DNA from 4 places in the Dryocola mayonis genome. Region 1 is predicted to be linked to each of the others. Evidence: predicted binding sites of a transcription regulator. Region 1 holds the regulator's gene; each other region holds the start of a gene.
The links. Region 1 encodes LexA, which represses DNA repair genes until DNA is damaged. Its sites were predicted from a motif close to TNCTGTATGTACATACAGNA; they were not measured.
Positions count from the first base shown of each region.

Region 1 (5,650 bases):
GCCAAGCGGAGCGGTAAACGAGAAAGAGGCCCGCGTTCTTTTTGTCCTGCTGGTGCTGCTCTCGTTCTTGCTGGTGCTGATGCTAAACACCATGACCATCCTGCTGTCGGTAGCGGCGCTTGCGCTGGCCTGGACGTATCCGTTTATGAAACGCTACACGCATCTGCCGCAGGTGGTGCTGGGCGCCGCGTTTGGCTGGTCCATTCCGATGGCGTTCGCGGCCGTAAGCGAAAGCGTGCCGCTAAGCTGCTGGCTGATGTTCCTTGCCAATATCTGCTGGGCGGTAGCCTATGACACCCAGTACGCCATGGTCGACAGGGATGACGACCTTAAGATCGGCATTAAATCCACCGCCATCCTCTTTGGCCGCTATGACAAGCTGATCATCGGTATTTTGCAGGTGGTGGTCATGGCGCTAATGGCGCTGATTGGCTGGTTGAACGGGCTGGGCGGGGCGTTTTATTGCGCCATCGGTCTTGCGGGCGCGCTGTTTATTTATCAACAAAGGCTGATCGCCGGCCGCGATCGCGACGCCTGCTTTAAAGCCTTCCTCAATAATAACTACGTTGGGCTGGTGCTGTTTATCGGCCTGGCATCAAGCTTAATGCGCTTTTGACGGCCATAAAAAAACAGGCGGGTTTCCCCGCCTGTTTTCTTTTACTCCACTGATTCCACCGCTATCTGCGTCGTCGCGCTTTCAATGGTCAGGCGCACGTCTGAGGTAATCAGATCCGCCAGCATCTGGTAGACCCTCATCGTCTCGGTTGGCTCTGCGTCACCGGTATCGCTGATATAGCCTTCATCGCGCAGCGTCAGCACCAGCGAGGTGAAGACCGCCTTGTCGAAGAACTCCGGCGCGTTGATGCCGTGCAGCATAGACAAACGCTGGGCCACGGTACGGCTCTCGCGTTCAAGCGTGCCGCGATTGATGGAGGGATTGGCGCTCAGCAGCCAGAAGGTGATGGCGTAACGCTGCAGCGTCTCGCGCACGCCCGCGGCCAAAAGCTGCAGGGTGCGGGAACGCGCTGGGTTAATCTGCACCTCTTCGCCGCTTACCGTCATCAGGCCCTGGCGCGCCATCTCGTTAATCAGCGCGTCGATTTCTGCGGCAAGCTCTTCTTTACCCCAGCGCAGGAACAGCTCCGCCTTCAGCATCGGATAAAGCACTTCCACCTGGCGCAGCAGTTCGGCGCGGTTGATATGGCGATGCTGGGTAATGATCGCCGCCAGCAGCGAAGGCAGCACCAGCATATGCATGATGTTGTTGCGGTAGTAGGTCATCAGCACGGCCTGCTCGCGCGGCAGGATGATGATGTCGCCGATGGTGTCTTTTTCCACTTCGAACTTATTCATCTGCAGCGCGTGCTCAATGAGCGCGTCTGCGTTCTGCTCCGGCGCGGTGGCATCCGGCGAATACGGCACATTGCGCAACAGGTTGAGATAACAGTCGAGCTGTTCCGTCAGCTGTTCGCGGGTCAGAGAACGCTGGCGCGAAGCCAGCAGCGCGGTGCAGCACAGGTTCATGGCGTTTGCCGCCCCTGCGTTGTTGATACGCACCATCAGCTCGGCGGCGATTTCATTCACCGTTGGCGTAAGCCACGCCGGACGCACGGCTTCGATGGGGTCGATAGCCTCGCGCCATTCCGGTACGCGCTGGTTAAGGAAGGTCATCAGCGGCATAGGTTCGCCGAAGTTAACATAGCCCTGTCCAAGGTTACGCAGCTTGCTTAAGCCCCGCAGCATCGACATAAAGCCTTCTTTCTCTTTAGTCGCCCCGCGCAGCTCTTTGGCGTAGGTGCCCACTTCCATTACGTGCTCGTAGCCGATGTAAATCGGCACCAGCGTAATCGGACGCGTGCCGCCGCGCAGCATCGCCTGGATAGTCATCGACAGCGTGCCGGTTTTTGGATCCAGCAAACGGCCGGTTCGCGAGCGTCCGCCTTCGACAAAATACTCCACGGAATAGCCGCGGCTGAACAGCTCGCCGAGGTACTCGCGGAATACGGTAGAGTAGAGCTTGCTGCCCTTAAAGGTGCGGCGAATAAAGAACGCGCCCAGGCGGCGGAAAATCGGGCCTGCCGGCCAGAAGTTCAGGTTAATGCCCGCGGCGATATGCGGCGGCACCAGCCCCTGGTGATACAGCACGTAGGACAGCAGCATGTAGTCCATATGGCTGCGGTGGCAGGGCACATAAACGATTTCATGGCCGTCGTGAGCCAGCTGGCGCACGCGTTCGGCGTTGTGCACGTTGATGCCCTGATACAGGCGGTTCCACGTCAGCCCCAGCACGCGATCCGTCAGACGAATAGCTTCGTAAGAGAAGTTCGCCGCAATCTCTTCCATTAGCGCAACGGCGTTCTGCTGGGCTTTTTCATGGGAGATTTTCTTGCTGCGCGCTTCGTCTTCCACGGCGCGGGCAATAGCCTTGGAGGCCAGAAGCTTGTTAAACAGATCCTGACGTACCGGCAGACGCGGGCCAATCGTGGCTAAACGCTGACGGGCAAAGTGCATACGCGCCACGCGGGCCAGTTTCTGCGCGATGCGCTTGTCGGTGCCGTGTTCGGTGGCCATTCTGCGCAAGGAGACGGGCGCGGAAAAACGCACGAAGCTGTCGCGGCCAAGCCAGGAAACCGCGAAGAATTTCTGTATGCCGTTCAGCATACGCAGCGGCGGGTTGATGTCGCCTTTTTCGCGTCCCGGAGAGCGGCCAAACATCACCGAAACCGGCACCATCTGCACATCCAGGTTTGGATTGCTGCGGTGCAGGTCGAGGTAGTCGTGGAAGAGTTTGATCGACTCTTCTTTCGGCGTGTAATAAGTGAAGACCCGCGGGCCGCTGTGGATAAAGACATAGCGCGGCAAAATCGCCCCGTCTATCTCCAGCGGTTCGAGCGGGTCGGGCAGATCGTGTGCAAGGCATTGCGCGCGCAGCGTCAACAGGTCCGCCTTAGAGTTATAAGGCAGAACGTACATAATAGGGCGTGTGGTATCCAGGCCCAGCTCGGCCTGCGGATCTGCCGGTATGGACTTGCTCTTTACCAGAACGCCTAATGGTAAATTAAGTAATTTGTAGTAAATTCTTGGCCAGCCTGACATAAACGATGTAAAGCCTCAGGTTAATAATGCAAATTCGCCGCAAGAATATCAGAAACTGCATAAGATTTCTGTGGCGTTGCGATTTTACCCATCATCCTTCAGATTGCCCGATCGCTGGCAGAAACGCGAAGGCTGCTGGGTGCTGATAAGCATTGACGCTTTTATTTTAAAAAGGTTTCCCGAAATGGCGAATAACACCGCTGGATTTACACGTATTATCAAAGCCGCCGGTTACTCCTGGAAAGGGCTGCGCGCCGCCTGGATTAACGAAGCCGCCTTCCGCCAGGAAGGCGTTGCCGCGGTTATCGCCATCGCCGTCGCCTGCGGGCTGGACGTTGACGCCATCACCCGCATTCTGCTTATCGGCTCCGTGGTGCTGGTCATGATTGTCGAAATTCTTAACAGCGCCATCGAAGCTTTGGTTGACCGCGTCGGTACGGATTACCACGAGCTTTCAGGCCGCGCGAAGGATATGGGCTCGGCCGCCGTGCTGATCGCCATTATCCTTGCCGTAGCCACCTGGGGCACGCTGCTGTGGCCACATTTGCGCTAATTTGCGAGAGCCATTCCGGATTATGATAAGTCCCTGGTTTTTTGCTCAATTTGTGGTTTCAAATTCACCTTTGACTGTATATACTCACAGCATAACTGTATAAACACCCAGGGGGCGGAATGAAAGCTTTAACTACCAGACAGCAAGAGGTGTTTGATCTTATTCGGGATCACATCAGCCAGACCGGCATGCCGCCGACGCGTGCCGAGATTGCTCAACGTCTGGGGTTCCGTTCTCCCAACGCTGCGGAAGAGCATCTCAAGGCGCTGGCCCGTAAAGGCGTTATCGAGATTGTTTCCGGCGCGTCCCGCGGCATTCGTCTTCTGGTTGAAGAAGAAACCGGTATTCCGCTGGTGGGCCGCGTAGCCGCCGGCGAGCCGCTGCTGGCGCAGCAGCATATCGAAGGCCATTATCAGGTTGACCCGTCGCTGTTTAAACCGAACGCGGACTTCCTGCTGCGCGTCAGCGGCATGTCCATGAAAGATATCGGTATTCTGGATGGCGATCTGCTGGCGGTGCATAAAACCCAGGACGTGCGTAACGGCCAGGTCGTGGTGGCGCGCATTGATGACGAGGTCACCGTAAAACGTCTGAAGCAGCAGGGCAACACCGTGCAGCTGCTGCCGGAAAACAGCGAGTTCGACCCTATCGTCGTCGATCTGCGCGAACAGAATTTCAGTATTGAAGGACTGGCCGTCGGCGTTATCCGCAACGGCGACTGGCTTTAATACCGCTTTAGCTTAGCGTCCCCGCATTTTGTGATGCGCGTTTGCCGCGCATCACCGTATTATCCCTCTTTCTTTTCTCGTCCCGGATTTCCCTATGCGTTTCTTCTCGACGACGGATAAAGCGCTCTGGCGCCTCGCGTTACCCATGATCTTCTCCAATATTACGGTTCCCCTGCTCGGGCTGGTGGATACCGCGGTTATTGGGCATCTGGACAGCCCCGTGTATCTCGGCGGCGTGGCGATTGGCGCAACGGCCACCAGCTTTCTCTTTATGCTGCTTCTGTTTTTACGCATGAGCACGACGGGCTTAACGGCTCAGGCTTTTGGGGCGAATAACCCCGCGGCGCTGGCCCGTGCTCTGGTACAGCCGTTACTGATGGCGCTGGCTGCCGGTATCGCCATTATCGTGCTGCGTTACCCGCTGATTACGCTTGCGCTAAATATCGTTGGCGGAAACGAGCAGGTGCTTGCGCAGGCGAGGCGTTTTCTTGAGATTCGCTGGCTGAGCGCGCCCGCCTCGCTGGCCAACCTCGCGCTGCTCGGCTGGCTGCTTGGCGTGCAGTATGCGCGCGCCCCCGTCATCCTGCTGATCGTCGGCAACGTGCTGAATATTTTGCTCGATCTGTGGCTGGTTATGGGCCTGCATATGAACGTGCAGGGCGCCGCGCTGGCAACGGCGATTGCGGAGTACGCTACCTTTATCATCGGCTTAATGATGGTGAAGAAAGTTCTGGTCATGCGGGGAATCGACTTCGCCATGCTGAAAAACGCCTGGCGCGGGAATATCCGCCGCCTGCTGGCGTTAAACAGAGACATTATGCTGCGTTCGCTGCTGCTGCAGCTCTGCTTTGCCTCGGTGACGATTTTCGGCGCTCGTTTGGGCAGCGAAGTGGTGGCGGTTAACGCCGTCTTAATGACGCTGCTGACCTTCACCGCCTATGCGCTGGATGGCTTTGCCTATGCCGTTGAGGCGCATTCGGGCCAGGCTTACGGCGCCCGTAACGGCAGCCAGCTGCTGGACGTCTGGCGGGCGGCCTGCCGCCAGGCCGGGCTGGTCGCGCTGGGCTTTGCGGTGGCGTATGCGCTGTTTGGCGAAAACATCGTCGCCATGCTGACCTCGCTGCCGGAGCTGCGGCAGCAGGCGGACCGCTATTTAGGCTGGCAGATTGTCCTGCCGGTGGTGGGCGTGTGGTGCTATTTGCTTGACGGCATGTTTATCGGCGCCACTCGCGGCGCCCAGATGCGTAACAGCATGGTCGTTGCCGCAGCGGGC
Region 1 covers NZ_CP150452.1:3,927,872-3,933,521, reverse strand. The annotation lists gene ubiA (4-hydroxybenzoate octaprenyltransferase) at 1-616, shown strand, start outside; gene plsB (glycerol-3-phosphate 1-O-acyltransferase PlsB) at 658-3,096, opposite strand; gene WLO32_RS19020 (diacylglycerol kinase) at 3,281-3,649, shown strand; gene lexA (transcriptional repressor LexA) at 3,769-4,377, shown strand; gene dinF (MATE family efflux transporter DinF) at 4,472-5,650, shown strand, end outside.

Region 2 (5,650 bases), 1.7 Mb from region 1:
CTTAACGTGATTCAGACCGTTCCCTCCGTGGCGCTTTTCGGCCTGCTGATCGCGCCGCTGGCGGGCCTTGCGAAATTATTTCCCTGGCTTGGCGCGCTGGGCGTAAGCGGCATTGGCATGACGCCCGCGCTTATCGCGCTGGTGCTTTACGCTTTGCTGCCGCTGGTGCGCGGCGTTGTCGCAGGCCTGCAGCAGATCCCGCGTAATATTATTGAAAGCGCCGAAGGGATGGGCATGTCGCGGCGGCAGATATTCTGGCGGGCCGAAGTGCCCCTGGCGACGCCCGTTCTGCTGCGCAGCCTGCGCGTGGTTTGCGTACAGACTATAGGCATGGCGGTTATCGCCGCGCTCATCGGCGCCGGAGGTTTTGGCGCGATCATCTTCCAGGGGCTGCTGAGCAGCGCGCTGGACCTGGTGCTGCTGGGGGTGATCCCGGTGATTGCGCTGGCCGTGATGCTGGATGCGCTTTTTAAACTGTTAATCTCATTGCTTGAGGCGAAACGGCCATGATCGAATTTGACCATGTCAGTAAATACTTCCAGGGGGAAGCGGCGGTCAAAGATCTGTCGTTGACCATCCGGGAAGGGGAGTTCACGGTGCTGATCGGCACCTCCGGCTCGGGAAAATCCACCACCCTGAAAATGATTAACCGGCTGGTGGAGCACGACGAAGGACGAATTCGCTTCGCCGGCGAGGAAATCCGTAATTTTGACGCCAAAGCGTTGCGCCGCCGTATGGGATACGCGATTCAGTCCATCGGCCTGTTTCCCCACTGGAACGTGGCGCAGAATATCGCCACCGTGCCGCAACTGCTGAAATGGCCGAAGGCGAAGATCGACGCGCGCATTGATGAGCTGCTGGATTTGCTCGGCCTTGAGGCCGCGCAATTTCGCGAGCGCTACCCGCATCAGCTTTCCGGCGGGCAGCAGCAGCGGGTCGGCGTGGCGCGCGCGCTGGCGGCCGACCCGGAAGTTCTGCTGATGGACGAGCCCTTCGGCGCGCTCGATCCTGTCACCCGCGCGGCGCTCCAGCAGGAAATTGTGCGCATTCATAATTTGCTGGGGCGCACCATCGTGCTGGTTACCCACGACATTGAAGAGGCGCTACGGCTGGCGGATCGCATCGTTCTTATGGACGGCGGGCGGATTGTTCAGCAGGGAACGCCGCTGGCGTTGCTGACTAACCCGGCCAATGAGTTTGCGCGGGATTTCTTTGGCCGCAGCGAGCTTGGCCTGCGGCTGCTGTCGTTAAGACAGGTTGCCAACAGCCTGCGCGCCGACGAACGTATCGAAGGCGAACCTATTAAGGCCGATCTTAGCCTGCGCGAGGCGCTGTCGCTGTTTGTTGACCGGCAGTGCCAGCAGCTACCGGTGGTTGATGAACAGGGCGCGCCGTGCGGCGTGCTGCATTTCAGCGATCTGGTGCGGGGTGAGCATGCGTCTGGTCTTTGATCCGCTGCTGTGGCTGCTGGCGCTGTTTATCGCGCTGCTTTTTTTGATGCCCTATAGCGGCCCGCTGTTTAGCTGGCTGTTCCCGGAGCTTGCAAGGCCGATATATCAGCAGGACAGCTTTACGTCTCTGGCGCTGGCCCACCTGACGCTGGTGGCGGTTTCAAGCCTCGTGGCGATAGTTATCGGCGTGGGGCTGGGCATCGCCGTAACGCGTCCGGCGGGGCTGGAGTTTCGCTCGCTGGTGGAAACCATCACCGCCGCAGGCCAGACCTTTCCGCCCGTTGCCGTGCTGGCGATTGCCGTGCCGGTTATGGGCTTCGGGCAGCAGCCCGCGATTATCGCGCTGGTGCTTTACGGCCTGCTGCCCATTTTGCAGGGCACCCTTGCCGGCATCGGCGCGGTGCCGCAAGCCACGCGTGAAATTGCCTTAGGGGCGGGAATGAGCCGCTGGCAGGCGCTGCGCAAAGTTGAGCTGCCGCTGGCGGCCCCGGTGATCCTGGCGGGGGTGAGAACTTCGGTGATTATTAATATCGGCACGGCGACCATCGCCTCAACGGTAGGCGCCAGCACGCTCGGCTCGCCGATAATCATCGGCCTGAGCGGCTTTAATACCGCCTATGTGATTCAGGGGGCCATCCTGGTGGCGCTGGCGGCGATAGTCACCGACCGCCTGTTTGAACGCCTGTTACGCTATATCACGCGCCATGAAGGATAACGATATAGCCTACCAGCATCAGGCCGCTGATTCCGCCGATGGCCATCACCAGCATGCCGCCGACGACGGCAATTTTAGATAATTTCATGTTTCGCTCCCAATGTTACGGGGGCGATTATAAGACGAAGCAGGCTTGTTAATGAACCTTTAAATGCCTTATGCGCCGCGGGAGGCTTCGCGGCCGTCGCCGTTGAGCGGAAAAATGGGCAGCCCGGCGCAGCGCCACTGCTCCAGCTGATTAAGCTGCTGATCGGTCGGCGTTTCGCCGCACCACACCAGAATCGTTTGCTGCGGGAAGAGTTCGGGACGCACGCAGGTGAGCGAGTGGGCCAGAATATCGACGCGCCAGCCTTGTTGAACCGCCATCCAGGCCGCCATCCACAAACGCGTGGTGTCCGGCGTGTTCCAGCCTATCAGCAGCGCATCTTTGCCGCTGTGTTTGCGCGCCGAGGCGAGGCACTGCGCAATATAGCTAATCAGAACACCATCGAGCAGCCCGAGCAGCGTATTGAGCGTAATCTGCTGGCATTGCAGGCGGCGACGCAGCGGGATGTAGAGCTGCATGACAAGCGTTTCGGCGGGATAATCGCGCCCCATATCGGCCACCCAGGCGCGTAGCCGGTTGGGATTGCCGCCCTGCAGATGGCGCAGCAATATTTCCTGCCGCTCGCGCCAGCCCGTATCCAGATCCTTCTCTTCGCCGCTGAGCAGCGCTTTGACCTTGCTGACCTGGACGCCATTTTCAATCCAGCGTTTTATCTCGCGGATACGATCGATATCGGCATCGTCAAACAGGCGATGCCCGCCGTCGGTACGTTGTGGTTTAAGGAGTCCGTAGCGCCTTTGCCAGGCACGCAGCGTCACGGGATTAATATCGCAGAGCGCAGCCACTTCGCCGATGGAATAAAGCGCCATGATGTCCCCAAAGCCAGTCTTAAAGTCCCCGTATAACTGTAGACAGTGCGCCTGACTGTGGGAAGTTTTGCTGATTTTTTTTGAACAATTCTGCAGGGGGGATTTTTCGGACAGGGCAGGGCGCCGCCGCGCCCCGCCCGAAAAGCGGCCGGATCAGCCTTCGAAATACCAGTAACCCTGGTTTACCAGGCCGGTCAGCTCTGCCATAAAGACTTCGTCCTGCAGCGCCGAACCCAGCTCCTGCCGGCCGATTGTCGTATACCGGCAAAGCGCGTCGGCGGCGTTCAGGTTCGCCGCGGCGAGCGGCTCGCTGTTGACGAAGAAGCTGTCGCCAACGTTCAGTACGCGCAGGCCGTTCAGGCGGGTCAGGCTATCGCCCTGCATCAGGGCATCGCGAATTTCCGCCGGCTCATAGGGCGGCTCGGCAGGGGCGATATCCAGCTCGTGTCGCGGCGTCGTGGCGAAGCGTCCGAACCACTGCCTGAAATCCTCCGGCTGGTTAATCATCTCCATCATCATGCCGCGCAGGCGGTCAAGCTCGTAGTCTTCCACTTTGCCCGGATGATCGCGCAGGGTTAAATCAGGGTCGCTGTAATGCTCGTTGCCCAGATCGTTTTCCAGCGCGTAGTCGGCGAAGCTGCTGATTAAGTCGCGGCCGTTTGGCCCGCGGAAACCAACGGAGTAGTTAAGGGCGGTTTCATGGGTAAAGCCGTCGTGAGGGAAGCCCGGCGGGATATACAAAATGTCGCCCGGCGCAAGATCTTCATCGATGATCGGCGTAAAGGGATCGACGTGCAACAGCGCCGGATGCGGGCAGAACTGACGCATCGGCAGCTTATCGCCCACGCGCCAGCGGCGGCTGCCCATGCCCTGGATAATAAACACATCGTACTGGTCGATATGCGGCCCAACGCCGCCGCCCGGCACGGAGAAGGAGATCATCAGATCGTCCAGACGCCAGTCCGGCAGCACGCGGAAAGGGCGTACTAATTCGGCAGACGGCTCATGCCAGTGGTTGACGGCCTGCGCCAGCAGCGACCAGCCCTTTTCGCCCAGGTTATCGAAATCCGCAAAGGGCCCGTTGCTGGCGTGCCACTGCCCGTCTGCGCTATGGCTGACCAGGCGGCTGTCCACTTCGGGCTCCATGGCCAGGCCTGCCAGTTCATCCGGCGTAATAGGATCGACAAAACCCGGGAACGCCTGCTTTAAGACAACCGGCTTCTTTTGCCAGTATTTTTCCAGAAATTCTTGCCAGTCGAGGGCGAGTTGATAAGCCATAGTTTTGTACCAGTGGGAAGAGAGACGGGTGATTATAGGGAGAGGCCGCGCGCCGCCGCTTTGTCATTGGTCAAGGCCGGGTGGATGACTTAAAAACAAAAAATAATGCCGTCCGCGGATGAAAAGTGGGACAATAGTGGCTGTTTATACAGTAGAAGTGGTGCTCATGGCTTTGTCCCCGGCGCAAAAAGCGCAAATCGCCGCCTGGTATAAGGCGCTACAGCAGCAGATCCCGGACTTTATTCCGCGCCCGCCGCAGCGGCAGATGATTGCCGAAGTGGCGAAAACGCTGGCGGGAGAAGAGGGGCGCCATCTGGCGATCGAGGCGCCGACGGGCGTGGGCAAAACGCTCTCTTACCTGATTCCCGGCATCGCCATTGCGCGCGGGGAAGAAAAAACGCTGGTGGTCAGCACCGCAAACGTTGCGCTGCAGGACCAGATCTTCAGTAAAGACCTGCCGCTGCTGCGCAAAATCATCCCCGATCTGAAATTTACCGCCGCCTTCGGGCGCGGGCGCTACGTCTGCCCGCGTAACCTGGCGGCGTTAGCCACGGACAGCCTGGCGCAGGGGGATTTGCTCGCCTTCCTGGACGACGAAATGGCTCCCGCCAGCAAAGATGAACAGCAGCGCTGCGCAAAGCTGAAAACCGAGCTCGATAGCTATAAATGGGACGGGATACGCGATCATAACTCGCAGGCCATTGACGACGATCTCTGGCGCAGGATGAGCACCGATAAGGCCAGCTGCCTTGGCCGCAACTGCCACTGGTATCGCGAATGCCCGTTCTTCGTCGCCAGGCGCGAAATCGACGAAGCGGAAGTGGTGGTGGCCAACCACGCGCTGGTGATGGCGGCGATGGAGAGCGAGGCCGTTTTGCCGGAGGCTAAAAACCTGCTGCTGGTGCTCGATGAGGGCCACCATCTGCCGGACGTCGCCCGCGACGCGCTGGAGATGAGCGCTGAGATCACCCCCGGCTACAGCCGCCTGCAGCTTGATCTATTCTGCAAGCTGGTGGAAACCTGCATGGCGCAGTTCCGCCCGAAAAGCCCGCCGCCGCTCACCGTGCCGGAACGTCTGACCAACCATTGCGATGAAATACACGAGCTGCTCACCTCGTTTTGCGGCATCGTAAAGCTGTGGATGCCGGGCGAGTTTGAGAGCGAGCACCGTTTCGAAATGGGCGTGCTGCCCGATGAGGTCATGGCTATCTGCCAGCGGCTGGCGAAGCTTATGGAAGGCCTGCGCAGCCTCGCCGAAGCGCTGCAGGGCGATCTGAGTGAAAAAACCGGC
Region 2 covers NZ_CP150452.1:1,375,768-1,381,417, forward strand. The annotation lists gene WLO32_RS06625 (ABC transporter permease) at 1-510, shown strand, start outside; gene WLO32_RS06630 (ABC transporter ATP-binding protein) at 507-1,451, shown strand; gene WLO32_RS06635 (ABC transporter permease) at 1,435-2,166, shown strand; gene WLO32_RS06640 (MerR family transcriptional regulator) at 2,323-3,081, opposite strand; gene WLO32_RS06645 (JmjC domain-containing protein) at 3,235-4,359, opposite strand; gene dinG (ATP-dependent DNA helicase DinG) at 4,526-5,650, shown strand, end outside.
Region 2: dinG (ATP-dependent DNA helicase DinG) is a predicted target of LexA. The motif match lies at 4,494-4,513, and genes of this name have one in related genera.

Region 3 (5,650 bases), 1.2 Mb from region 1:
AAGCCAGTAGTCCAGCAGCCAGGCCGCCGCCCATGCCAGTAACGTCAAGGTTCGCTCCTTGCCAGAAACGTTATTCTAATCAAAAGGTAAAAACACAAGGGTGTGGAAATCACGCCGCCGAAAGCGACGCCAGACGTAAAAAAACCGCCGGACAGGCGGTTTTCAGATTCATGTTCACCAAAGCTTATTCAGGCTTCAGTTCACCCATCGCTTTAAGCTTTTTGGAAATCTCGCGGCGCTCTTTGGAAAGCTCGGCGTTTTTGATGATGTAGTCGTCAACGCGGTCTTCGTAGTCGGTCTTCATGCTGGCGATGATGCCCTGGATGGCTTCGATGCTCATGCCCGGCTTGATGTAGTCGCTCAGGTTATCGAGGAGCAGAACACGTTTTGAGTTGTCACGGATCTTTTTCTCTACGTCCTGAATTTCACGCTGCAGTTTGTTCTTGCGACGGAACAGACGCACAAACTCCAGAACGTCCTGAAAAGAAGGCTTGGTATTTTCCATTTTTACACCCCTGCTAAATTCATACTCGGATTCGTTAAGACAACTGCCCTAACCATAAAGGTAGCGGCTGCCGTTGACAATGATTTATCGGTTGCTGCCCCTATCTTAACCTCAAATACGGCTGAATCGAAACCAGCATCGTCAAAGCGGGCGCTCGCGCGCCTATTTACGCAGCGCGCGGCAGATAAGCTGCGACAGTAATTCCAGCTGACGGGCCAGCTCCAGGCTTAGCCACACATAGCCGTGGATCGGCGTTTCCTGCAGCGCGCTGCCCTGCCCTTCCTGCATCAGCTGCCGCAGCTCGCTGACAATTTCGCTGAGCTTTTCGGTATTGGCGGAAATGGGGGAAGGGTTGCCTTCCTGCAGGGCGAGCGCGATGGCACTCAGGGTTTTTTGCGTCATCTGCTGCGTGTCGCGCAGCGTGCGGGCGTTAATCATTAAAAAGTGGCTGGCCCTGGAGGTCCAGTAGGCGTTAATTTGCAGCTCGAGCGTGCAAACCATATTGCGGCTCACTTTCTGAATCGCTTCAAAAATCGCTTTCTGAATGCGCGTTTCTTTGCTGCAAGGGCCAATCAATGCGCGCATTTTTACAACGTCATTAAGGATGGTTTGCAGCGGTTTTTCTAAGCGCGGACGCTCAAGCAGGTTGGGAGAGAAGCCCGCGTTATAGATGCGCCCGAAGGCGGTCACGAAGTTCGCCATCTGGATACGCCAGTGGATAAAGGCCCGCTGCGGGTAGATGCTGGTAAACAGCATCGCCAGCAGCGAGCCGAAAATGACGTCGCCGCTTCGCCACAGGGCGATCTCCATATCCCCCGCCGGCGCACCTACGACGACCGAAAGCGTGATGCCGATAAGCAAGGCCTGGTAAGGACGTTTGCCGAGCGCCAGAAAGCCGCATAAAAACATGGCGATGGCGCACCACAGCAGCATTAACGGCAGGGAATAAAGCTCCAGCTTAAGCGCGATAAGCCCGAGCGCCGCGCCCAGAATGGTGCCGCCGATGCGCTCAAAGGCCCTCGGCACCACGTTTCCCCAAAAAGAGATGGGCCCCATCACCACCACCAGGGTAATCAGTGGCCAGGTGCCTTCAGGCACCTTGAGCATGCGTACGAGAATAAACGTAAGAATAAACGCCAGCGCGATGCGAATCCCGTGTACCGTGCGGTAGTGGCGGTAAACACGAATTTCAAACGGGCTAAGTGATTTGTCGGGGCGCACACCCTTCTCCTGAAAACAAAAGTGCGATTGTAGCAGACTAAACGCAAACACCCGAAAAACGAGCTTCCGGGCGTTTGGCGTAGATCAAGACGGATAAGGATAATGTTATTGCAATTTTCAGGATGGTTATTAGCGCTTGCTGGCAACCGGAACGTACATATCAAGCTCCCAGACGCCGCTTTGCGAACCGTCGTTAAGATAGTGCTCAAAGCAGGGCTTGCCGGTTAGCTGATAGCGTTCATCAGCCAGCAGGAGGGCGAAGAACTGCTGCCAGGGTTTGGCGAAATCATTGTCCGCAACGCGCGCTCGCGCAACGGCATACTCACCCGCCTCGATGCGCGTGGTGATCACCCCTTCGCTGTTTTCCGGCACAACAAAATCCTCCGCCACGCGCACAACCGTATCGCAGCGCAGCTTTTCAGCAGGCACTTCTTCAGGGTTGTCGTAGTAAATCGCCAGCCACTCGGCGCCGTTAACGCCGTGTGATTTTACCCATAGGGCGAGCTGCTCAAACCCCTGATGGACCGTTTTTTCCCACGGGCCAACCATGTGGAAACCCGCAACCGTACGTTCCGGCGCCTGTTGTATGGTGAATTCCATGCATCCTCCTGTCTGGGCCTGTACTGTTTTTATATACAGATAAATAACAAAGTGTGACGGCTCCCGCGAGGAGAGCGCGTTTGTTCTGCGAGCAGGATCGCTTTTAGTGTAGGCAAAAAAAACGGGAGAGGATCGCTCCTCTCCCGTCATTCCTTCTCAGGGGAAATCAGAGTTTGCGGTGCAGGTAGTCGCTAAAGCGCGACCACATCCCGCCTTTCTTCACTTCGCTAAGCGAAACCAGCGGCCAGTGGGCGATAAGCTTGTCGCGGTCAAAAAGTTCGATTTCGCCCACGCGCTGGCTGGCGGCTAAAGGCGCCTGCATGTCCTGGCGATCAAGAACATATTTCGCTTTGATATTAGGGACTTCAGATTTCGGCAAAGCCATATATACATCCTGGTTAGTGCCTACGTCAAAGGTATCCGTATCGCCATACCAGATATGCTCCGAGCCGATTTTCTTGCCTTTATGCAGGATCTGCACGGTGTCGAAGTTGTCCTGGCCCCAGTGCAGCAGCTTGCGCGCCTGCTCTTCGCGCCCTTTCGGGCTGTCCGCCCCCATCACCACCGCGATCAGGCGGCGCTGCCCGACCACGCTTGAAGCAATCAGGTTGAACCCTGCCCCGGAGGTGTGGCCCGTTTTCAGCCCGTCGACGTTAAGGTTTTTATCCCACAGCAGGCCGTTGCGGTTTTGCTGCGTGATTCCGTTCCACGTCAGGCTGCGCTCGCTGTACATATGATAAAACTCAGGCTCACCGTGAATTATCGCCCGCGAAAGCACGGCTAAATCATAGGCGGAGCTGTGCTGGCCGGGCGCGTCAAGGCCGTGGACGGTTTCGAAATGGGTATCGCGCAGGCCAAGCTGCGACACGTATTTATTCATCATCGCGACGAACTGCGGTTCGCCGCCGGCCACATAGTCGGCAAGCGCCACGCAGGCGTCGTTACCGGAATCGATAATCAGGCCGCGGCTCAGATCGCGCACCGTCAGCCTGTCGCCGGGCTTTAAGAACATCAGCGACGAGCCGTTAAACACGGGGTTTCCCTGCGCCCAGGCGTCTTTTCCTACGGTGACGATATCCTCAGGGCTGATACGCTTGCTGTCGATGGCGCGGTCGACAACATAGCCGGTCATCAGCTTGGTCAGGCTCGCCGGATTGCGCTGTACGTGTTCATTTTGCGCGGTCAGGATCTGACCCGTGCTGTAATCCATCAGCACCCATGAGCCGGCCTGAATTTGCGGCGGCAGCGGCGCGTTTACGAAATTCTCGTCGGCAAAAGCACTATGGGCGGAAAGCGACAGGAGTGAAAAAGCAACAAACCGACGGATCTTCAACGATATATCCTCAACAACATTATTTTCAGCCGCTCGTTGTACTGGATTTAACATTTTTTTTCGCGCCAAAATTGCAAGAGGATATGACGCTCGCCCGTTTGCAATATTATCCAGCCGTTTTTGCACGGCTATTCTTCCGCCCGGCCTGCGTATTATCTGATAGTACTCGTTGCCGGCCAGCATTTTATTGCCAGCGCCGCTGTTCATTTATATCGTGCCTTTTCGCGTGAATTTTATTCTGAAGGTACCAGCATGGTGCAAAGTAAATACTGGACGCCGGAACTTGAGGGCCTGCGGGGTTTCGCCTCGCTTTGGGTGCTGTTGGGACATATTTGCCTGCTGACCCAGTGCCGTATTCCGCTGCTTTACGACCCGGGCCTCGGCGTCGATCTCTTTATCCTGCTGTCCGGTTATTTGATGGCGAAAAATTATCAGGACCGGCAGGAAAAGGAGCCGTGGAATAGCGTTAATACGTGGCGCACGTTCTGGCTAAGGCGCTTTTTCAGAATTGCCCCTCTTTATTATTTACTGCTTATCTTCGCGCTTGTTTTCGGCGGCTGGTTTGGGGAAATGCGCAGTATTATCGCCGGCGCATGGCCCACCACCGCGACCCTCACCAGCCGCTATGCCGACCACTCATTGATGAATATCGCAAGCCATGCGACGTTCGTTTTTGGCTTTATTCCGGACTATTCATACCGTACGGTGCTGCCCGACTGGAGCATCGGGCTGGAAATGCAGTATTACCTGCTGTTCCCGTTCATCATGCTGATTATCATGCGTTTTGGCTTCTCAATTTCGGCGGCCATGCTGATGCTGTTTTGCCTTGCGGCCCGCTGGCTGCTGCCGGACTACTTCGAAGCCTTCCCGATGCCGTCGATGATCCTGATTAAGCTGCCCTTTTTTATCGCCGGCATGCTGATATCCCAGGCCGTTCGCCAGCGCAAGACAGGCTATCTGGCCCTGGCCCTGCTCGCCCCCGTCGTCGCCTGGCAAATGCGCCTTGCGGAAAACCACCTGCGCCTGATCGTTGAATGCCTGCTGATCGTCAGCATGGCCGGCCTGCTCTGGAGGCCGGAAAAAAGCACGCGTTTGAGCCGCCTGGCGCACTACCCGCGCTACCTGCTGACGCGCCCGATCAGCCTGTTTTTCGGCGATATCTCCTACTCGGTCTACCTGCTGCATTTAACGATCGTCATTCCGGTCATCGGGCTGCTGATTCATACCACGGCCTTCAGCCATTTGCCTGCGCTGGTGCGCTTTCTGGTCGCGGCAGCAATATGCCTGCCGCTAACCTGGCTTATCGCGCTGGTCCTCTACCACAGGATTGAAAAGCCGGGAATTGCGTTAGGAAAACGCATCCTCAATCGCGAGGCCGCACGGCCGCAAAGGCTGACGCCCTAGCGGCGGGTTTTCTTCTGATGCCCTGCCAAATGAGTTACCATTAAGCCAGACCTTCATCAGCTTAATGGTAACTTTCGTGTCTGATACCGCATCGCACCCTACGTTCCTCTTCCATGATTATGAAACCTTCGGTAAGAGCCCGTCGCTGGACCGGCCCGCGCAGTTTGCCGCCATCCGCACCGACGACCAGTTCAAGGTTATCGGCGAGCCCGAGGTGTTTTACTGCAGGCCCGCGGATGATTATTTGCCCCAGCCGGAAGCGGTGATGATCACCGGCATTACGCCTCAGCAGGCGCTGGCGCGCGGCGAGAACGAAGCCGCATTTGCGAAACGCATTCACGATATTTTCACCGTGCCGAAAACCTGCGTGGTGGGCTACAACAACGTGCGCTTTGATGATGAAGTCACGCGCAATATTTTCTATCGCAACTTTTACGATCCTTACGCCTGGAGCTGGCAGAACGACAATTCCCGCTGGGACCTGCTGGACGTGATGCGCGCCTGCTACGCGCTGCGCCCGGAAGGCATCGTCTGGCCGGAAAACGAAGACGGTCTGCCGAGCTTCCGCCTTGAGCATCTCACCAAAG
Region 3 covers NZ_CP150452.1:2,730,301-2,735,950, forward strand. The annotation lists gene cbiB (adenosylcobinamide-phosphate synthase CbiB) at 1-48, opposite strand, end outside; gene WLO32_RS13260 (DUF496 family protein) at 185-505, opposite strand; gene WLO32_RS13265 (FUSC family protein) at 668-1,726, opposite strand; gene sbmC (DNA gyrase inhibitor SbmC) at 1,856-2,326, opposite strand; gene dacD (serine-type D-Ala-D-Ala carboxypeptidase DacD) at 2,493-3,659, opposite strand; gene WLO32_RS13280 (acyltransferase family protein) at 3,912-5,063, shown strand; partial or broken gene sbcB (exodeoxyribonuclease I) at 5,128-5,650, shown strand, end outside.
Region 3: sbmC (DNA gyrase inhibitor SbmC) is a predicted target of LexA. The motif match lies at 2,348-2,367, and genes of this name have one in related genera.

Region 4 (5,650 bases), 100 kb from region 1:
GCCGTCTGGCGCTGGAAGGCTATCTGGCCGTGGCGCCGGAGCTCTATTTCCGACAGGGCGATCCTAACGATTATGCCGATATTCAGACGCTGTTTAGCGGGCTGGTCTCCAAAGTGCCGGACGCCCAGGTGCTGGCCGATCTCGATCACGTAGCAAACTGGGCGACGCGCCACGGCGGTGACGCGCATCGCTTGATGATTACCGGTTTTTGCTGGGGCGGACGCATCGCCTGGCTGTATGCCGCGCACAATCCGCAGCTTAAAGCGGCCGTCGCCTGGTATGGCAAACTGGTGGGCGAAAAAACGCTGAACTCTCCTCGCAACCCGGTGGATATCGCCACCGAGCTGAACGCGCCCGTTTTAGGCCTGTACGGCGCACAGGACACGGGGATTTCACAAGAGAGCGTAGAGACGATGCGCCAGGCGCTGCGCGCTGCGAACGCCAACGCGGAAATTATCGTCTACCCGGAAGCGGGCCACGCGTTTAATGCGGACTATCGCCCAAGCTACCATGAAGAGTCTGCGAAGGATGGCTGGCAGCGCATGCTGAAGTGGTTTGAAAAGTACGGTGCGAAAAAGGCCTGATAACAGCAAGCTGAGCTAATCTCGCACGCCGCCTGATGCGACGGGCAATTTGTCTTTGCCCGTCGCATCAGGCGGCTTTGCATTAAAAATCGTATCCATTAACTACCGCAAGAATATTTTTCTCATGCTGATACCGGGTTCTTAAAGCATTTTGCTGCGCTTTTGCCTTATCACAAACGACGTTAACCTGTTTTTCTGTTTCCTGCTGCATAACAGGTGCAGGCGAGCGCGGCAAGATAAAGAAACGGAGGCTTTCGCCTCCGTTTTGACGACTAGGCGCTACGCAAATTCTGCGCAGCCTTAACCATATTCGCCAGCGCGGCGCGGGTTTCCGGCCAGCCGCGGGTTTTCAGACCGCAGTCCGGGTTCACCCACAGGCGCTCTGCCGGAACGGACTCCGCCGCTTTCTTCAGTAACGCCTCAATCCATTCCACGCTCGGCACGTTCGGGGAGTGAATGTCGTACACGCCCGGTCCGATTTCATTCGGGTATTCGAACTCTTTGAACGCCTCCAGCAGATCCATATCGGAACGGGAGGTTTCGATGGTAATCACATCCGCGTCCAGCGCCGCAATGGAATCCATGATGTCGTTGAACTCGCAGTAACACATATGGGTGTGGATCTGCGTGTCGTCGCGCACTACGGCTGCGTTCAGGCGGAAGGCCTCGACGCCCCACTCCAGATAAGCCTGCCAGTCGGACTGGCGCAGCGGCAGGCCTTCGCGCAGGGGCCGGCTCGTCAATCTGGATAATGCCGATGCCCGCCGCTTCCAGATCCGCCACTTCGTCACGCAGCGCAAGGGCGATTTGCTTCGCGATGGTTTCGCGGCTCACGTCTTCACGCGGGAACGACCAGCAAAGAATTGTCACCGGCCCGGTCAGCATGCCTTTTACCGGTTTGTCGGTCAGGGATTGCGCATATTTCGCCCACTCCACGGTGATAGGCTTCGGACGGCTGATATCGCCAATCACTACCGGCGGCTTCACGCAGCGGGAACCGTAGCTTTGCACCCAGCCGTTTTGAGTAAATACGAAGCCGTCCAGGTTCTCCCCGAAGTATTCCACCATGTCGTTACGTTCGGCTTCGCCGTGAACCAGCACGTCCAGACCTAAACGCTCCTGCTCAACGATCGCCTGTTTGATGTGTTCGGCAATACCGGTGCGGTAATTACCGGCATCCAGATTTCCCTTTTTGAAATCCAGACGCAGACCGCGAATTTCAGTCGTTTGCGGGAACGAGCCGATGGTGGTGGTCGGCCAGGCGGGCAGATTAAAGCGCTGACGCTGCGCCTGTGCACGCGCGGCATAGTCGCTGCGACGCTGGCTGTCCTGCGCGGTAATGGCGGCCAGACGTTTTTCCACCGCGGCGTTATGCACGCGGCTTGAGTGGCGGCGCGCCTGGATCGGGGCGCTCCATTCTGCCAGCTTGTCCGTTTTGCCGCTGTTGAGCGCTTCGGTCAGCAGCGCCAGCTCGGCACATTTTTGCAGGGCGAAGGCAAACCAGCTCTTCACTTCCGCATCCAGACGCGTTTCCACGCTCAGATCGATTGGGCTGTGCAGCAGCGAGCAGGAGGAAGCCACCCACAGATCGCGTTTACCGACCAGCTCTTTAAGCCGGGCGTATTTTTCGGTCAGGTCGGCACGCCAGACGTTACGGCCGTTGATCACGCCGGCAGAGAGCAGCCAGCCGGCCGGCAGCTGCTGGTGGATGGCGTTGACGTCGTCTTTGCCGTGAACGAAATCGACGTGCAGACCCTGCACCGGCAGCGCGGTGATCGTGTTCAGGTTTGGCGTTACGCCTTCGAAATAGGTGGTGAGCAGCAGCTTCACATTGCCGGCCAGCGCGTCATAGGCAGGCTTATACGCGTCCAGCCACGCCTGCGGCAGTTCCAGCACCAGGGCCGGCTCGTCAATCTGCACCCACTCAATGTCGCGTTTTGCCAGTTCAGCCAGCACCTGCTGATACACCGGCAGAATGTCCTGGAGCAGGCTCAGGCGGTCAAACTGCTCGCCTTTCACTTTGCCCAGCCATAAGTAGGTTAGCGGGCCAAGCAGCACGGGCTTCACTTTGTGGCCCAGCGCCAGCGCTTCGTCAACTTCATCAAGCAGCTGGGTCCAGGTCAGCCTGAACTGCTGGCCTTTGGTGAATTCCGGCACCATGTAGTGATAGTTGGTGTTAAACCACTTGGTCATTTCCGCGGCGGCGGCAGGTTCGCCCGTTGGCGCGCGGCCGCGACCGATGCGGAATAAGGTATCGATATCGACGCCGCCGTCCGCGTTCTGATGACGAGCCGGAACGTTGCCAAGCAGCAGGCTGGTGGTCAGAACGTGGTCGTACCATGCGAAATCGCCGACCGGCAGCAGCTCCACGCCGGCCTGTTTTTGCTGCTCCCAGTGGCGAGCGCGCAGTTCGCGGCCCACGGCCAGCAGCTCTTCCTGAGCGATATTGCCCGCCCAGTAGCTTTCCTGCGCTTTTTTCAGCTCGCGACGCAGGCCGACACGAGGAAAACCGAGGGTGTGATTTTTGATCGTCATTTTTCTTTCCTCATCATTATTCAAATTTGACGCATTTAGACGTCCAGATGTTTACACATCCATAATCCGCAGGTACTGTATATTCCTCAAGCGCAATTTGTTCATGGCGAAGTGAAGGACTTTCATGATCGAGATAAAACACCTGCGGACGCTCCAGGCGTTACGAAACTGCGGCTCTCTGGCCGCCGCCGCCGCCGCGTTACATCAGACCCAGTCGGCCCTCTCCCATCAGTTCAGCGATCTGGAGCAGCGGCTTGGGTTCCGCCTGTTTATTCGTAAAAGTCAGCCATTGCGCTTCACGCCGCAGGGTGAAGTGTTGCTGCAGCTTGCCGAGCAGGTTCTGCCGCAGATAAGCCGGGCGCTTCAGGCGTGTAACGAACCGCACCAGACCACGCTCCGCATCGCCATTGAATGCCACAGCTGCATTCAGTGGCTGACGCCGGCGCTGGAAAGCTTCAATAAGCAGTGGCCGCAGGTGGAGATGGATTTCAAATCCGGCGTCACCTTCGACCCGCAGCCCGCGCTGCAGCAAAGCGAGCTGGATATCGTTTTAACCTCCGATATTCTGCCGCGCAGCGGCCTGCACTATTCGCCGATGTTTGATTATGAGGTGCGTCTGGTGCTGGCAACCGACCATCCGCTGGCCGGTAAAGCGCGCATCGAGCCGGAAGATTTGAGCAGCGAAACCCTGCTGATTTATCCGGTGCAGCGTAGCCGACTGGATATCTGGCGGCATTTCCTGCAGCCGGCGGGCGTCAGCCCTTCGCTGAAAAGCGTCGATAACACCTTATTGCTGATTCAGATGGTGTCGGCGCGCATGGGAATTGCCGCGCTGCCGCATTGGGTAGTGGAGAGTTTTGAACGCCAGGGCCTGGTGGTCACCAAAACGCTGGGCGAAGGTTTGTGGAGCCGGCTGTACGCCGCCGTGCGCGACGGCGAGCAGCGTCAGCCGGTAACAGAGGCGTTTATTCGCTCGACGCGCCTGCACGCCTGCGAGCATCTTCCGTTTGTGCGGAACGCGGAGCGACCCAATGGCGATGCACCCATAGCGAGGCCATTATCACCGTCCCACCTATGATAAAGCTCGGCCAGTGGGGCTGTTCCTGCCAGATGGCGAGGTTGACCAGCAGCCCTGCGGGCACATGCACGTTGTTCATGATGCCAAGCGTTCCGGCATCCACCTGGGTTGCGCCGTAGTTCCACATAAAGTAACCAAGCCCGGAAGCCACCACGCCCAGCCAGACCAGAATGCCCCACTGCAGGCCGGTGGTCGGCAGCTTCTGCGGATTACCCAGCGCAAACCAGGCGATGGTCGCCACCGCAAAAGCCCCGAGATAAAACCAGGAAAAGGCGCAGTGCTGCGGCATCGGGCGCGTTTCCATCAGGCGTTTATAGCCCACCATGCCGATCGCAAAGCAGATATTCGCCGCCTGCACCAGCAGCAGGCCGGTCCAGAAATGATCGCTTACTTTGTCGTAGCGAATAATCGCCGCGCCCACCACCGCAAGCCCTGCGCTTAGCGCATAGCCCCAGCGCAGCGGTCTGCGGCTGAGCACATCATAGATAAAGGTGATGTAAAGCGGCGTGAGCACCGTAAACAGCAGGAATTCAGACACCGTAAGGTAAAGATAGGCCTGGAAGCTAAACAGGTACATAACGCCCAGCTGTAGCGCGCCCACCAGCATATACAGCAGCAGCGTTTTCAGGCTATAGCCTTTAAACCGCAGGAACGGCAGGAATACCAGCGCCGCCAGCCCCACGCGCATCAGCACGGAGAAATAGCTGTCGACATGGCCGGCAAGGTGTTCGCCAATCAGGCTAAAAGAGAAGGCCCACAGGATGGTGGTGATGATAAGTAACGGCACGATGAGAACTCTGCAACAGGCAATTTATTCGCCATTGTAGCGAAGCTTGTGGGCAGAGGGGGAAGTATTTGGTTGACGAGTGGTGAAAAATACACCACTCGTTTGGCGGATTTACTGCGCGCCGAGGAACATTTTACGCAGGTAGTGCGGCACGGCGTTGTCGGCGTTGGTGCCGATGACTTCCAGCTCCGGCAACAGGTCCTTCAGGCGCTGGTGGGCGTTGCCCATGATGCAACCTTTGCCCGCCATGGAGAGCATTTCAGCGTCGTTCATGCCGTCGCCAAAGGAGATGCAGTCTTTCAGGCTATAGCCCATAGCTTTGGATACGGCCTCCAGCGCGTGGCCTTTGGAAACGCCGCCCGCCATCACTTCCAGGCAGGTGAGCGTGGAAAAGCTGACGTTTACGCGGTCGCCCCAGCGGGCGTTGATGGCCTGCTCCAGCGGCAGCAGTTTTTCATGCTCATCGCAGGTGAAGAACACCTTGCTCACGCCGTCCGTTTCCAGCAGGCCTGGCTCGTACAGCGAATAGTTAAACACCGCTTCTTTAAAGTATTTCATCTCTTCCGGGCGATGGCGGTTCATAAACCATTCGTCGCCGCGGTAGACGTTGGTAACGATATCCGTGCTGGTATGCATCACGCCGAACAGATCGGCTGCGATATCGCG
Region 4 covers NZ_CP150452.1:4,030,715-4,036,364, forward strand. The annotation lists gene WLO32_RS19475 (dienelactone hydrolase family protein) at 1-584, shown strand, start outside; partial or broken gene metE (5-methyltetrahydropteroyltriglutamate--homocysteine S-methyltransferase) at 857-3,119, opposite strand; gene metR (HTH-type transcriptional regulator MetR) at 3,244-4,197, shown strand; gene WLO32_RS19490 (carboxylate/amino acid/amine transporter) at 4,085-4,984, opposite strand; gene yigL (sugar/pyridoxal phosphate phosphatase YigL) at 5,096-5,650, opposite strand, start outside.
Region 4: metR (HTH-type transcriptional regulator MetR) is a predicted target of LexA. The motif match lies at 3,193-3,212, and genes of this name have one in related genera.